DNA from 2 places in the Shewanella mytili genome. Region 1 is predicted to be linked to the other one. Evidence: predicted binding sites of a transcription regulator. Region 1 holds the regulator's gene; the other holds the start of a gene.

Region 1 (7,858 bases):
CAGGCGCAGGATGGCCTTTTCGATGGGATCCACTTCATCCAGTGGCCGCTGCTCCAGATAAGGGGCAACGAGTTGGTCCAGTTCGGCCTGTTTGCCGGCGCTGCCTAAAAACAGCTCCCGAAAATAAGGCACATCCACACCATCCAGATTCTGCTCAGTCAGAAACTCATGTTCAACTTCAGCAATGTTGTTCCCGCTCAACTGCCATGAGTACATGGCCTGTACCGCTAAACGGCGGGCTTTGCGGCGCTCAGAAGGTTTCATGATGTTTCCCGTTACAGATGTTGTTCAAGCTGTTGCAGCACGTTAACCATTTCCAGCAGACTCAGCGCTGCTTCGCCGCCTTTGTTACCCACTTTCACACCGGCACGGTCGATGGCCTGCTCGATGGTATCGGTGGTCAATACGCCAAACGATACCGGGATATCAAATTCCAGCGCCACGTGCGCCAGCCCTTTGTTACACTCGCCGGCAACAAAATCAAAATGGGGCGTACCGCCACGGATCACGGCACCAAGGGCAATAATGCCGTCAAACTTGCCGGAGGCAGCAACACGGCGAGCGGTTAACGGCAACTCATAGGCACCTGGCACCCGTATCACGGTGATGTTGTCTTCACTCACCTGGCCAAAGCGCTTGAGTGTATCCAGTGCGCCTTCCAGCAGACGGTCCACAATAAAACTGTTAAAGCGGGACACCACTATCGCCACTTTGGCATTTTTTGCTTCGATATTACCTTGAACCACGTTCATGTTGTTACCTAAGTTAAACTAAAGAGCACCCGATGAAGGGCAAAAATTGGCGCTATGATAGCATGCAATCCCGGCGGATGCCGCCGGGATTTAACAAAATGTGCCTTAATTCTGCTCGCTGTCATCCGCGATATATTCACTCACCTGCAAGCCGAATCCGCCCAGTGAATGGTAGCGTTTCGGGGAGCTGAGCAAGCGCATGCGTTTTACGCCCAGAGAGGCCAGGATTTGAGAGCCCACGCCCACGCGCTGGGAGGTTTTTTGTAGTCTCGGTTGTGGCAGTTGCTCGCCCTTGTCTTCGGCTTCAAAGGCTTTTACCTTGGCAATGATGTCACCCATGGGTTCCTGATTGCCCAGCAACAGCACCACGCCGCCTTCTCGGCCAATCACTTCCATGGCTTTATCCAGCGGCCAGCTACGGGCTTCATCCCGCTCTGAGTACAGCAGATCATGGAAAGTGTTTTGCAAATGCACCCGCACCAGCAGGTTGTCCTGGATGTCACCGCGCACCATGGCATAGTGCAGCTGGTTATCAATGGTGTCACGAAATGCGTGCAGTTCAAACTCGCCAAAACGGGTGGGCAGTTTGCATTTGCCTTCGAGGATCACCGTGGTTTCGGTGTTGTTGCGGTATTCAATCAAATCGGCAATGGTGCCCACCTTGATGCCGTGAGCCTGGGCAAAGGCTTCCAGTTGCGGACGCCGTGCCATGGTGCCGTCTTCATTGAGCACTTCCACGATCACCGCGGCGGGCTCCAGCCCTGCCAGACGGGCCAGATCGCAACCGGCTTCTGTATGGCCGGCACGCACCAGCACGCCACCATCTTGCGCCATCAGCGGGAAAATGTGTCCGGGCTGCACCACATCGGAAGGGGTGGCATGTTTGGCCACGGCTTTTTGTACCGTTACCGCCCGGTCATGGGCACTGATGCCGGTAGTCACCCCTTCTGCCGCTTCAATGGATACGGTGAAATTGGTGGAAAACGGCGCGCTGTTATCCCGCACCATCAGTGGCAACTGCAACTGCTGGCAACGGGCTTTGGTCAAGGTCAGACAGATAAGGCCACGGCCATAACGCGCCATAAAGTTAATCGCTTCCGGCGTGATTTTTTCGGCGGCGATAATAATGTCACCTTCGTTTTCCCGGTCTTCATCATCCATCAGGATGACCATTTTGCCCTGACGGAAATCTTCAACGATCTCTTCAATACTATGTAACGCCATGATACGACCCCATGTACAACATTCAGCTCTGCGCGTTGTTGCCTGAACAGCAAACACCCACGCAGCGATTAAGTGTGATGAATTTTAACCTGTTATCGCTCAGGCTTCAGTACCTGAGCGGAAAAATACGTGCTGTCAGCGGATAAAACCGGCCCGGGCCAGTTGCTCAAAAGACACGCCGGCTGACGGTTTGTCAACGGCGTCCTGTTGCATCAGCCGTTCCAGGTAACGGGCTATCTGATCCACTTCCAGATTCACCCAGTCGCCTGCTTTCAGCAACGGCAGGGTGGTTTCACTGGAGGTATGCGGCACGATGGTTAACCGAAAACGTGCCCCCTCCACCTGGTTTACCGTAAGGCTTACGCCGTCGATGGCAATGGAGCCCTTGTGGGCAATGTAACGGGCCAATGACTGGGGGGCTTCCAGCCAGTATTCGGTAGCTTGGCCCCGGGCGCTGACTTCCAGCACCTTGGCCTGTCCGTCCACATGGCCGCTCACCATGTGCCCTCCCAACCGGGTGGAAGGCGTTACCGCCTTTTCCAGATTCACCGCCTGCCCCACTTGATAACGGTCAAAGCCGGTCAGCGATACGGTTTCAGCGGAGATATCCGCCACATAACCATCGCTTAAACGCTCCACAACGGTCAGGCACACGCCGTTGGTGGCAATACTGTCGCCCAATTGGACATCATCAAGGCGCAGCTTGCCGCTGTCCACGGTGAGGCGAATATCATCGCCCCGGCGTTCAATACGGCGCAAATGCCCCACGGCTTCAATGATCCCGGTAAACATGATTAATCCCCTATTTTCAACGTCAGGCGATTATCGGCACCGACTTTTCGTTGTTCCAGTAATTGCAAAGACGGAATTTGCGACAACTGCTCATATAACGGCAACTGCAGCAGATTGCGGCCGCTGGCCCCTAGAATTTTTGGCGCTTGGTATAAAACGAGTTCATCCGCCAGCATGCTACCCACAAATGCGCCGCACAAGGTGGCGCCGGCTTCCACCAGCACGTTATTGCACTGCTGCCCCAGATGTTGCAGCAAGGCGGCCAGGTCCACCCGGCCATCGGCGCCGGGCAACTGCACACACGTCACCTGTGCAGGCAATCCCTGCATGAATGCCGCGCTGTATGGCTGGCAACTGACCAGCAACACCGGCCCCGGCAGCTGTAACAACCTGGCGGTCAGCGGCAGGCGGCAACGGCTGTCCAGCACTACCCGCATCGGCTGAATCAACGCCTCTTCGCTCAGTTGCTGCTGCAAATAGCCCAGCTCCGAATAACGCACATTCATGGACGGGTCATCCGCCAACACGGTATCAATACCGGTGATCACCGCGCAGCTCAATGCCCGCAGCCGCTGCACATCACGCCGGGCGGCGGCGCCGGTAATCCATTTGGATTCGCCATTGGCTAGGGCGGTCTTGCCGTCAAGGCTGGCTGCCAGTTTTACCGTGACATAAGGCCGCTGGCGCTCCATGCGGGACAAAAATCCGGGATTCAGTTGCCGGGCCTCGGCCGCCAGCAATCCGCAGCTCACCTCAATGCCGGCAGCCTGCAACATGGCAATGCCACGGCCAGCCACCTGGGGGTTGGGATCGGTCATGGCAATCACGACCCGTCGCAGCCCCTTTTCAATCAAACCGGCGGCGCACGGTGGCGTACGGCCATAATGGCTGCAGGGCTCCAGCGTGACATAAGCGGTGGCGCCACGGGCTTTATCGCCGGCCATGCGCCAGGCGTGCACTTCGGCATGGGGGCCGCCGGCGCGCTGATGCCAGCCTTCGCCGACAATGGTGCCTTGGTTGTCAACAATGACGCAGCCCACATTGGGGTTGGGACGGGTGGTGTAGCGGCCGCGACGCGCCAGCATAACGGCCCGGCTCATCATGGCGATATCGGTGGTTGACCACATATTATTTCTTCTGCAAATTAGCGATGGCTTCGCCAAACTCAGAGACATCTTCAAACGCACGGTACACGGAAGCAAAACGGATATAGGCCACTTTATCCAGCTCGATGAGTTGGTCCATCATCAGGTTGCCAATCATCTCGGAGGTGACTTCCCGCTCGCCGGTTGCCCGCAGCGCTGACTTGATTTTGTTGATTGCTTCTTCGATTTTATCAATGGATACCGGGCGTTTTTCCGCGGCCCGCAACATGCCGCCACGCAGTTTGTCTTCATCAAACGGCTGACGGGAGCCATCCCGCTTGATCACCCGCGGCATTACCAGCTCGGCACTTTCAAAGGTGGTGAAACGTTCATGGCACAGGGTACATTCGCGCCGACGGCGCACCTGATGACCATCAGCCACCAGCCGGGAGTCAATCACTTTGGTATCGGTCGCACTGCAAAACGGACAATGCATCATGCCTCCTGCGCAAGTTAACGGCACCGTTCCATTGGGGAACAGAAACAAAAATGGCCGCTGAATGCAGCGGCCATGCCAGTTTAATCGATCTACCGGAAAAGGTTAACCGTAAACAGGGAAGCGAGCGCACAGTTCCAGCACTTTGGCTTTTACTGCGTTAATCACCCCATCATCATTGGCGTTATCCAGCACATCGCAAATCCAGCCGGTCAGCTGTTTGGCTTCGGCTTCTTTAAAACCGCGACGGGTGATGGCCGGAGTACCGATACGAATGCCAGAGGTCACAAACGGTGAACGGGGGTCGTTAGGTACGGAGTTTTTGTTCACGGTGATATTGGCGCGGCCAAGGGCGGCGTCGGCTTCTTTACCGGTCAGCTCGCGGCCGATGAGATCCACCAGCATCAGGTGGTTATCGGTACCGCCGGACACAATCTTGTAACCCCGTTCCAGGAACACGGACACCATCGCTTTGGCGTTGGTGACAACCTGCTGCTGATAAGCGGTGAATTCAGGTTCCAGCGCTTCTTTGAAGGCGACGGCCTTACCGGCAATCACGTGCATCAACGGGCCGCCCTGGCTACCAGGGAACACGGCGGAGTTGAGCTTTTTGTACAGGTCTTCGTCATCCGCTGCCGACAAAATCAAGCCGCCGCGAGGGCCCGCCAGGGTTTTGTGGGTAGTGGTGGTCACCACATGGGCATGAGGAATGGGGCTTGGGTACACACCGGCAGCAACCAGACCGGCCACGTGGGCCATGTCCACGAACAGGAATGCACCGACCTTGTCGGCGATTTCACGCAATTTGGCCCAGTCCACAATGCCGGAGTAAGCCGAGAAACCACCGATGATCATTTTCGGTTTATGGGTCAGGGCCAGGGTTTCCAGCTCGACGTAATCAATCTTGCCGTGATCATCCACACCGTAGGGGATGATGTTGAACAATTTACCGGAGAAGTTGACCGGTGAGCCGTGGGTCAGGTGGCCGCCGTGGGCCAGGTTCATCCCCAGTACGGTATCGCCGGGTTTGAGCAATGCCATGTAAACCGCGTAGTTGGCCTGAGAGCCTGAATGGGGCTGAACATTGGCATAAGTGGCACCAAACAGCTGCTTGGCACGGTCAATGGCCAGGTTTTCCACTACGTCCACGTACTCGCAGCCACCGTAATAGCGTTTGCCAGGATAACCTTCGGCATATTTGTTGGTGAGCTGGGAGCCCTGTGCCTGCATGACCCGGGGGCTGGTGTAGTTTTCGGAAGCGATCAGCTCAATGTGTTCTTCCTGGCGACGGTTTTCCTCTTCAATCGCCTGAAACAGCTCCGCATCATAGTCGGCGATGTTCATATTCTTCTTCAGCATTGGTTACTCCAGCTGGACAGTCTTATCGGTAGGGTTGCGCGTATTCTACGCTGCTCGGCATCACAATCCCAGCGTATAGAGTGATGAAAATCTCTCTATTGCATGATGACTGTGTTTCACTTTGCGAACAGCAAATGCTGGTTTTTACCTGCCAGACAACAGTTGGCTATACCCTAGCAGCAATAGCTGGGCCAGAAAAGCCCGGGGCGCAAATACCGCGGCCATCAATAAAGATCCCGATGGTAACGCCCCTGCTGCTGTAACGCCTGCAGTTGCGCCTTGCCCAGCAGCCGGGTCAGGGTTTGTGTAACCCCGGCCCCCACACCGTTAATGGCGCCACACACATAGATATGGGCGCCGCGACGGAGAAACTCCTGCAGCCGCGCCTGCCCGGCAACCAAATAGTCCTGAACATACGGGCCATGCTGCGGCGCCTGCGGCCCTGATGCCTCCCGCGACCAGGCAAAATCAAGATGAGTGATGATGCCGTCATCCACAAAGCGCTGCAATTCCCGACCATAGTAATTGTCCTGCTCGGCATGGCGCTCACCAAACAACAACCATAGGGGTTGCCTGGCCTGCTGCTGCGCCCTTTGCTGTAAAAAGCCCAAAAAAGGCGCAAGGCCGGTACCTGTGGCCAGCAAAATCAGCGGCACGTCAGTGGCAGGCAGATGAAAATCCTCATGGGGTTTTATTCGCACTTGCCAGTGGCTTCCCGCTTTCGCGGTTGCCAACAAGGTTGATGCGCGGCCACTGTTGCCATCGGCTTTTATCACCTGCCGCACCATCAGCGCCAAAGGGGATGCCATACTGGCAATGGAGTAACTGCGTGGCGCCAACGGCCGGGCCATATCCGCATATTGCTGGGCTGACACCCCGTTGGCAACGCCCTCTTCGCGATGCATCGGGGCGGTTTCAAGATAATGGGCCTGCGCCTGCCATAACGGCATTTCACCTTCATGGATGCATACCATGGCGTCGCCATCGAGCCCTAATGCCTGTAGATATTGCCGGCTTTGCCACTCATCCCAGCAAGGCAACACTTCAAGGATATCCCCCGGCTGCCAGGCGCCACTCACATCCAGCAGCAGATGATGGATTTCCCGTCCGCTGCCCGGATTGAGGCTAGTGCGTTGCAACAAGGTGGCTTGCTGCCAAGCTGACGTGGCAGGCACCGTTGGCGCCACATGCTGCGGCATTAATTTTCTGGCCAGTGACTGCTGCCACTGCGACAACGTATGCTCTGCCCCCCGGTCCACCTCCTGCAGGGGCAACAAGGTAGTCGCACCCAGCTGCGTAAACCGCTGAGCCAGCCAATGACCAAACGCGCAAAACTGCTGATATTGCCGGTCGCCAAATGCCAGCACTGCCACATTGACTTGATGGTATGACACCGCCGCAGTGGCCAGCCGCTGCTGAAATGCCAGCGCCGAATCCGGCGCATCCCCTTCGCCATAGGTGGCCGCCAATAACAGTACCTGTCGGTAAGCGGCAAAATCCTCCGGTTGTATTTGGGTCATAGCCCGCAAATGGGCCTGGGTACCGCAGGATTGCAACCATTGCTGCAACTGCTGCCCGTGGGCGGCGGCCGTACCGCTTTGGCTGGCATAGGCAATCAGGGTATCAGCATTGCCTGATGCCTGCTCCCGAGGCCTGGCACGGCGACTGAAAAACAGCCATAAGCCGGTAACGGCAAAGGATGCAAACGCCAGCCCTGATAACGCCCACAGCCACCGGCCGCCTGCGCCGAAATAACTGCCCGTATGCAACGCATACATGTTGGCCAGCAGGTAATCGCCCCCCTGCAGCTCATGGTAGCGCCGCTGCTGCAACAGGTTACCGGCTGCATCGAATGTCAGGGTGGAGAACGCATGGGAATGGGGCGCATCCGGCGCTAGATAACTAACCCGCACCACGCCGTTCTCTCCCCTTGGCAAAAACCAGCGGGCATAGCGCCCGTCCGCTTTCACCGCCAGAAAATTACGCCAAAGGGCCTCATCATCAGCAACCGGTGCCTGTTTTGGCGTTACCAGTGCCGCTTGGGGGGAAGCCAGCAACTGCTTGAGGCCGTCACGATACCAGTTAAAGGCATACCAGGGGCCGGTAAGCACCATGATGGCAATCGGGATGAACAACCAGGTGCCCAGCAC
Region 2 (7,858 bases), on a different contig from region 1:
GGAACCCCAGTTGCTCGTTGGCCTCCACGGTGTTCGCCCCCTTATCTTGCAGGGCATAGGCACGAATCTTGTTCAACAGGCCAATGCCGCGGCCTTCTTGTCGCAGGTACAAAATAAAGCCCCGTCCCTCGGCGGCAATGTTTTGCATGGCGGTTTGCAACTGAAAGCCGCAATCACAACGCAGGCTGAACAGGGCATCGCCGGTCAGGCATTCAGAATGGATACGTCCCAGCATCGGCTCATCGGCATTCAGCTCACCAAAAGTCAATGCCACATGTTCCTTGCCGGTTTCGGTATCTTCAAAACCGTGCATGGTAAAAATGCCCCAGGGAGTGGGCAACTTGGCGGTGGCAATATATTTAATTGACATGGATTAACCTTAACTACTGCTCTCATTCTATGAGACGGTTAATGTCTCTCAAGGCAGAGACTCACATACTTATGGATTCAGGCGGGTCATTTTAGGCGGTTTTATGGCGGATCGGAATACCCAGAAGCCTCAGTCTCAACATGAAAGCACTGTCATCACCGCCTACCTGGCACAACCGGCAGGCCGGGGAGTATAGCAAGTTGACGCGGAGACAACAGTGATTTACGGATAAAAGCGCCGTTTTCCTGCGGGGAGACCTATCCCTGCGGATGCTCATGCAGATGGTGCACCACCTGGTTGCTTGACCCCCGGTACAACAAGGACGGGTCGGCCAGCGACTGATCAAACTTGCCGTCAATCAGTACATCGATATAGGGTAAAACGGCACGCTGGGCGGGACTCAGCTCGCTGAGCTTATATCCGGTCCACAACCAGATATCCTTGCCCTGACACTCGGCGCGCACCCGTTTTAACAACTGCAGGATGGCCGGAACATTGGCCGGAAACAGCGGATCGCCACCGGATAATGACAACCCCCGGCGGTGAATGCGGGTATCGTTCAAATCCTGAATGATTTGATTTTCCAGCTGCTCATCAAATGGATGGCCGGAACGGGGATCCCAAGTAGACTGGTTATAACAACCACGGCACTGGTGTTCGCAACCGGAGACAAATAATGTACAGCGGGTACCGGGGCCATTTACCACATCTACCTGATAATAACGATGATAATTCATAAGGCTACCCTCAGGTGCGCCTTGGTGGCGCACCTTTGCTTTGTACTTACAGATGTTTTACCCGACGTTTGACTTCTTCCTGTTTGCCCTGGTTAAACGGCCGCGCATCCGGACTGCCAAGATACCCGCATACCCGGCGGATAACCGATACCCGCGCCGGATCGTGGTTACCGCATTTCGGGCAGACAAAGCCTTTGCTGGTACAGCTGAATTCGCCGGTAAAACCGCAATCGTAACACTCGTCAATGGGAGTGTTGGTGCCATAGTACGGCACCCGGCTGTAGCTGTAGTCCCACACGTTTTCCAGCGCTTCCACGTTATGCTGCATGTTGGGATATTCGCCGTAGCAAATAAAGCCGCCATTGGAGATTTCAGGGTAAGGCTGTTCAAAATCGATTTTATCGTAAGGGTTCACCGATTTTTCCACGTCCAGATGGAAACTGTTGGTGTAATAGCCTTTGTCGGTAACACCGGGCACCAACCCGAAGGTTTTGGCATCCAGTTTGGCAAAACGGTTACACAGGTTTTCGCTGGGGGTGGCGTACAGGCTGAAACCGTAACCGGTTTCCTCTTTCCAGCGTACGGTGGCCGCCTTGAGATAAGCCACCATATCCACGGCTTTCTGGCGCAGGGTTTCGCTGTCATAAACATGGGTAGCGGTGCCATACAGGGCATTGATGGCCTCATGAATACCGATGTAACCCAGCGAAATGGACGCCCGGCCGTTTTTGAAGATGTCCGCCACGTTGTCATCCGCCTTCAGGCGTACGCCACAGGCCCCCTCCATATAAAGAATGGGTGCCACCCGGGCCTTGACGTTTTTCAACCGGTCAATACGGCTATCGAGCGCCTTGCGGGCCACATCCAACCGTTTATCCAGCAGCTGATAAAACGCTTTTTCATCACCCTGGGCTTCCAGTGCAATACGCGGCAGGTTAAGGCTTACCACCCCAAGGTTGTTGCGCCCTTCGTGCTGCAACTGGCCGTCTTGCTCGTAGGCTCCCAGGAAACTGCGGCAACCCATCGGCGTTTTGAAAGAGCCGGTCACCCGCACCACTTCATCGTAATTGAGGATATCCGGATACATGCGCAATGTGGAGCAGCGCAGTGCCAGCTGTTTTACATCGTAATTGCAGTCACCCGGCTTGTGGTTGACACCGTCGCGAATGGCAAAAACCAGTTTGGGGAATACGGCGGTTTTATGGTTTTTACCCAAACCTTCCATGCGGATTTTCAAAATGGACTGCTGAATGAGCCGTGACTGCCAACTGGTGCCAAGCCCGAAGCCCAACGTGACAAAAGGCGTCTGGCCATTGGCGGTGTGCAGGGTGTTGACTTCATATTCCAGCGACTGGAATGCATCGTGGCACTCTTTTTCCGTGCGCTCTTCGGCATAGGCGGCCGCGTTTGCAATGCCCCACTTTTGCGCCACTTCCATATGCTTGTCATAGCTGTGGGTCACAAAAGGTGCCAGCACTTCATCAATGCGGTTAATGGTGGTGCCGCCGTAAATATGGCTGGCCACCTGGGCAATAATCTGTGCGGTAACCGCCGTTGCAGTTGAAATGGAGCGAGGGGTTTCAATTTCGGCGTTGCCCATCTTGAAGCCGTGATTGAGCATGCCGCCCAAGTCAATCAGCATGCAGTTGAACATGGGGAAAAATGGCGCGTAGTCCAAATCATGGTAATGGATTTCACCCCGGTCGTGAGCTTCAACCACTTCCTTGGGCAAAATATGATGTTTGGCATAATGCTTGGCCACAATCCCCGCCAGCAGATCACGCTGGGTAGGAATGACTTTGCCGTCTTTATTGGCGTTTTCATTCAGCAAAGAGGTGTTGGTCTGTTCCACCAGACCGCGAATTTCCAGACTCAGTTTGCTACCGGTTTCCCGGCAGATGTCCCGGTCATGACGGTATTCAATGTAGGCTCTGGCGACAGCTTTATACGGACCATCCATCAGCAGGTTTTCAACCCTGTCCTGCAGCTCCTGGATGACGACTTCCGCCTTGTCTTTTACCGCGGCAGAAACCACTGCAGCCACGGTTGCTGCATAGTCGACGTCGTTAATACCACAGTGCGTCGAGGCTGCCAGCACCGCATCCCGAATTCTGCTTTCATCGAACTGAGTACGGCACCCATCCCTCTTAATCACTACTGGCATAATCTTCACTCCGTTTTGTTATCACTATATATAGTGGTAGTTTTTTAACCAAATACTATATGTGGTAAGATTAGGCTACAAAACGGGGTTGGGGATATTGATCTGGATCATGTTATGAGAGTGCACCGGTCACTTGGCAAAAATTCTTGCTGTAACCCGCTGATTGTAACTAATTGCTACTTGACCCCATGGGCCGTTAGCGATAATGCACCGCCAAGATGAACGGAAAATGAAGCCGTCACTGCCATGACGAATGCTTGAAGCCAGTGCTGAAAAACATGCGCACCCAAGCCGTGTTCCCCCGGTGGCAACTACAATCCCAATGCCGCTTTGATCAGGGGCTCGGCCTGCTTGACCGCATCTTCGCCGGCGGCAATGGCCTCCTTGGCCCGATGAAACTCCATGGTGCCGATTTCCGACACCTTGGGCATCAGGCAGATATCCGGCGGGTCGCCAATCAAGCGCGCCCTTTTGTGCCGCTGCTCCAGAATGTCCATGGACTGGGACATCACCGCCAGCATGCCCGGCTCGGTTTTGTTGCCAAGGGAAAACTTGTTGGTGAGGCCGGCGATATAATCCTTTCCTTTGGCCAGCAAATCCATGAAGCCTGACTCATTATGCGCAGAAGTTTTGACAACCGTGTCGGCATCCACTGTCTCGCTGGCAGCTTTCTGGCTGTTAAGGTCCACCGGCAACACCTGGATTTTTTCCCGGCGGTAACCATGCAAATCCACCCCAATCACCAACTGGCAGCCCATGGCCCTGGCCACGGAAACCGGAATGGGATTGACCACCGCACCATCCACCAGCCAGCGATGCCCTTGCCTCACCGGCGACATGAAGCCCGGCATGGAGCAGGAAGCACGCACCGCCTGGCGCAAATCCCCCTGCCGAAACCAGACCTCCTGACCGGAGTACAAATCCGTAGCCACGGCAATAAACGGTTTTTTCAGATCTTCAATCAGCAACTCGCCAATACGGTTTTGAATGGCATCAAACACCTTGTCGCCGCTGATAAGCCCGCCACGGCGCCAGCTGATATCCATCAGCCCCAGAACGTCCCAGCTGGAGAAACTGCACACCCACTCTTCAAGCTCTTCCAGGCGGTTATTGGCATAGGCGGCCCCCACCAGCGCCCCCACCGAGCATCCGGCAATCCTATCCGGCGCTATGCCCATTTGCGCCAAGCCTTTGAGCACACCAATATGTGCCCAGCCTTTGGCAGCACCACTGCCCAAGGCAATACCGATAGAGGGTAACGCATCTTGCATCTGTGTCTGGCTCCTGTTCATCAGGTGGTGATTAAAGACTCAAGCCCTATCGCATACTATGGGGCAAATCGAGACAAACTCAAGCACTGCCCTAGGGGCTGACCAAGAAAAATCTCGGTTATCACGACAGTAAAACTGCCCAACACCATAAAAATCGCTATAATATGCCCCCGCTGAATTTTATGGAGACAACCTTTGCAATTTTCCGATTTTTCGTTGGATAAACGCCTGCTGCAATCCCTGAACCATCTTGGGATAACCCAGCCTACCGAAATCCAGGCCAGTGCGATTCCCGTTGCCTTGGCCGGACGGGATCTGATGGCGTCATCCAAAACCGGCTCCGGTAAAACCCTGGCGTTTTTACTGCCGGCATTGCAAAGGCTGATGTCCACCCGAGCCCTCAGCAAACAGGACCCAAGAGTGCTGATTTTGCTGCCCACCCGGGAGCTGGCCAATCAGGTATACAGTCAGCTGCGGTTACTGGTGGCCAACACCCAATACAAGGCCGTCAGCATTCTGGGGGGGGAGAACTTTAACGATCAGGCCAAAGCCCTGGCGCGCAATCCCCATTTCATTGTGGCAACCCCCGGGCGAATTGCCGATCACCTATTGCAACGCCACCTCTACCTTAACGGGCTGGAGCTGCTGATTTTGGATGAAGCGGATCGCATGCTGGATTTAGGTTTTGCCGCCCAGTTGCGCATCATTCATCGGGCAGCGGATCACCGCCGCCGTCAAACCCTGATGTTTTCGGCCACACTGGATCATGAACACATTCATGAACTGGCCGCCGAGTTGCTGAACAAACCGGAACATGTGGCCATCGGCTCCAGCCACGAGCTTCATCAGGACATCTGCCAGCGGGTATATCTATGTGATCATCTGGATCATAAAGAAGCACTGTTGCAAGCTCTGCTGCAACAGGAAACCCACAAACAGGTGATTATTTTCACCGCTACCCGGGATGATACTGAACGGCTGGCCACCAAGCTTACGCAACAAGGTTACAGTGCACTGGCACTGAGCGGCGACCTGAAACAAAGCGCACGCAACCAGATAATGGACCAATTCAGCCGCGGGCAGCAGCAAATCCTGGTGACCACCGATGTGGCCTCAAGGGGGCTGGATTTACTTAATGTGTCGCTGGTGATCAACTTTGACATGCCCAAATTCGCCGAAGAATACGTGCACCGCATTGGCCGTACCGGCCGCGCTGGTGCCAAAGGCGATGCCATCTCTCTGGTGGGGCCTAAAGACTGGGAAGCCTATCTTCGGATTGAAGCGTTTTTGGGCCAGTCACTGCCCCGCACGGTAGTGGAAGGACTGGCACCCAAGTTTACAGGGCTGCGCCCGCCCAAAATCTGGTCGCAACCTAAGCCTCGTGCCAAAGCTGCCACCCAGGTGAAAAAAGCGTCGAAAAAACCAGGCAAGGCGCCCTCCCGGGATAAACGTTTTCTCACTGCGGTTGATGCGGGAGATGCCCCCATCCGCCGTAAACCTGCGCCGGCAGCAATGCCGGACAATCAAGAATCTGAAGAATGAAACGGCAATGGCCGTTACTGGATGCAAGGATATTTATGCGAGTTTGTGGTGTTGAGTTAAAAGGTAGCGAAGCGGTAATCTGCATGGTGAGTTACAAGGGCGACAGTTACAACGTGCCCGAGTGCCGCCGACACTCGTTTACCCTGAGTGATCATGAAGGCCAGGAAGCCATCCGCGAATTTCACTTTGCCTTCCATAAACTGCTGGAAGACTACCACGTGGATGAAGTGGCCGTCATTGCCCGGGAATACAAAGGCAAACAAGCCGGCAGTGCCAGCAGCTTCAAGCTGGAAAGCGCCATACAGTTGGGTAATACGCCGGTGGTGATGATCACGCCCCAAGCCATCCGTGCCCAGAATAAACGCAACCCGCCGTTGGTGGATTTTGCCGTGCTGGAGCTGCGCAAATTCCAGCAACCGGCGTTTGAAGCCGCTTATGCCTATTTAACCCAGAAACGTTTTGCCAAAGACTGATGGGCATTGATTATCTGGCCCATTACAGTGATGCTGTACGCGCCCAGGTTGCGGCGCTGCAGCAACAGGGCCGGTTATCCGCCTGGCTGCTAAGCCGCCATCCAAAGACCCACCAAATCCGCTCCGACCGGGCGTTGTATGATTTCACCATGGCGCTCAAAAGCCGCTATCTGCGCCAATCGCTCCCGTTAGCCAAAGTGTGTTTTGATGACAAGATAACCCTGAGCCATCAAGCGCTGGGGCTGCACAGCTATGTGCCAAGGCGTCAGGGTAACCGCCTCAAAAGCAAAAATGAAATCCAGATTTCCTCCCGCCTGAAACGAGTACCAGAAGCATTTTTACGCATGCTGGTGATCCATGAACTGGCCCATCTGAAAGAAAAACAGCACAACAAAGCCTTTTACCAATTGTGCTGTCACATGGCGCCGGATTATCACCAACTGGAATTTGAATTACGGGTCTACCTGCTGTTGGCCGATGCCGGCAGTGACCCTTATAAAGAGACCCTCAGGCCGCAGGCAACGTAGCCTTATATCCCCATTACCGGGCAACCGTTGCGCTTTGTAATCTTTTTTCCTTTAAACTTAAACGCTTGTGTGAACTGTACACCTGCCGGGTTTTTCCATGACCGTCCACAAGAAACCCATCCATTTCCACCGACATGAATGTTGAGAGCGGATGGATTTCCAACCGGCCAAGCTCGCCAAGATTGGCCCCAAGCAGTGCCCGTTTACCATTGGCATAAAACGTTGAGTCCTGATCGCGACATTCCCCGTCAATATACAACTTGGCACCCTGACGCCAGTGATTCATGATTTTTACCTGATGATTTCCCAAGGTGAACTCAAATACCTTATACACGGTCACGCTCCTGTGTTATTCCTGCATTCCTGAAAACATTGCAACAGCAACTGCCCGCCTATTTAGCTTCATCCGCAATGATTTTGTCAAATCGGCTATCCCCGTGTAACGTGGCAAAATCCTTCTCGTCCTTGGCGGCTTCCGATAATGAAGCGCTATGTTCAATGGCCAGGGTAAGATCGGAAATCGCCTGATCCTCTGCCCCCAGACGGCTATAAGCACAGGCCCGCTGATACAGTGCATTGGCATTTTGCGGGTCCACTTCCAGTACCCGATTGCAAATGCTCAGTGCCCAGTGGTATTCATCCATTTCCATGGCGGCATCCGCCATATAGGTCAGGGCTTCCAAATCCCCCGGGCGGATTTTGAGGATTTCATTGTAAATATCGATTTTCTGTTCCGGTGTCGGTGAATGCTGCGCCCGGATCCACAGGTTATGA

Evidence for each region. The regulator NrdR, encoded in region 1, represses ribonucleotide reductase genes. The targets are predictions, from matches to a motif close to AAACACNANATNTNGTGTTT.
Region 2: nrdD (anaerobic ribonucleoside-triphosphate reductase) is a predicted target of NrdR. The motif match lies at 3,291-3,310, and genes of this name have one in related genera.

Annotation. Positions count from the first base shown of each region.
Region 1 covers NZ_JBKOUD010000001.1:150,373-158,230, reverse strand. The annotation lists gene nusB (transcription antitermination factor NusB) at 1-264, opposite strand, end outside; gene ribH (6,7-dimethyl-8-ribityllumazine synthase) at 276-752, opposite strand; gene ribBA (bifunctional 3,4-dihydroxy-2-butanone-4-phosphate synthase/GTP cyclohydrolase II) at 858-1,976, opposite strand; gene ACIDEJ_RS00660 (riboflavin synthase) at 2,112-2,768, opposite strand; gene ribD (bifunctional diaminohydroxyphosphoribosylaminopyrimidine deaminase/5-amino-6-(5-phosphoribosylamino)uracil reductase RibD) at 2,771-3,895, opposite strand; gene nrdR (transcriptional regulator NrdR) at 3,897-4,349, opposite strand; gene glyA (serine hydroxymethyltransferase) at 4,455-5,708, opposite strand; gene ACIDEJ_RS00640 (PepSY domain-containing protein) at 5,933-7,858, opposite strand, start outside.
Region 2 covers NZ_JBKOUD010000007.1:135,265-143,122, forward strand. The annotation lists gene ribA (GTP cyclohydrolase II) at 1-370, opposite strand, end outside; gene nrdG (anaerobic ribonucleoside-triphosphate reductase-activating protein) at 628-1,107, opposite strand; gene nrdD (anaerobic ribonucleoside-triphosphate reductase) at 1,154-3,271, opposite strand; gene rssA (patatin-like phospholipase RssA) at 3,583-4,542, opposite strand; gene ACIDEJ_RS08995 (DEAD/DEAH box helicase) at 4,738-6,084, shown strand; gene ACIDEJ_RS09000 (DUF3010 family protein) at 6,120-6,557, shown strand; gene ACIDEJ_RS09005 (M48 metallopeptidase family protein) at 6,554-7,084, shown strand; gene ACIDEJ_RS09010 (hypothetical protein) at 7,098-7,418, opposite strand; gene ACIDEJ_RS09015 (TPR end-of-group domain-containing protein) at 7,477-7,858, opposite strand, start outside.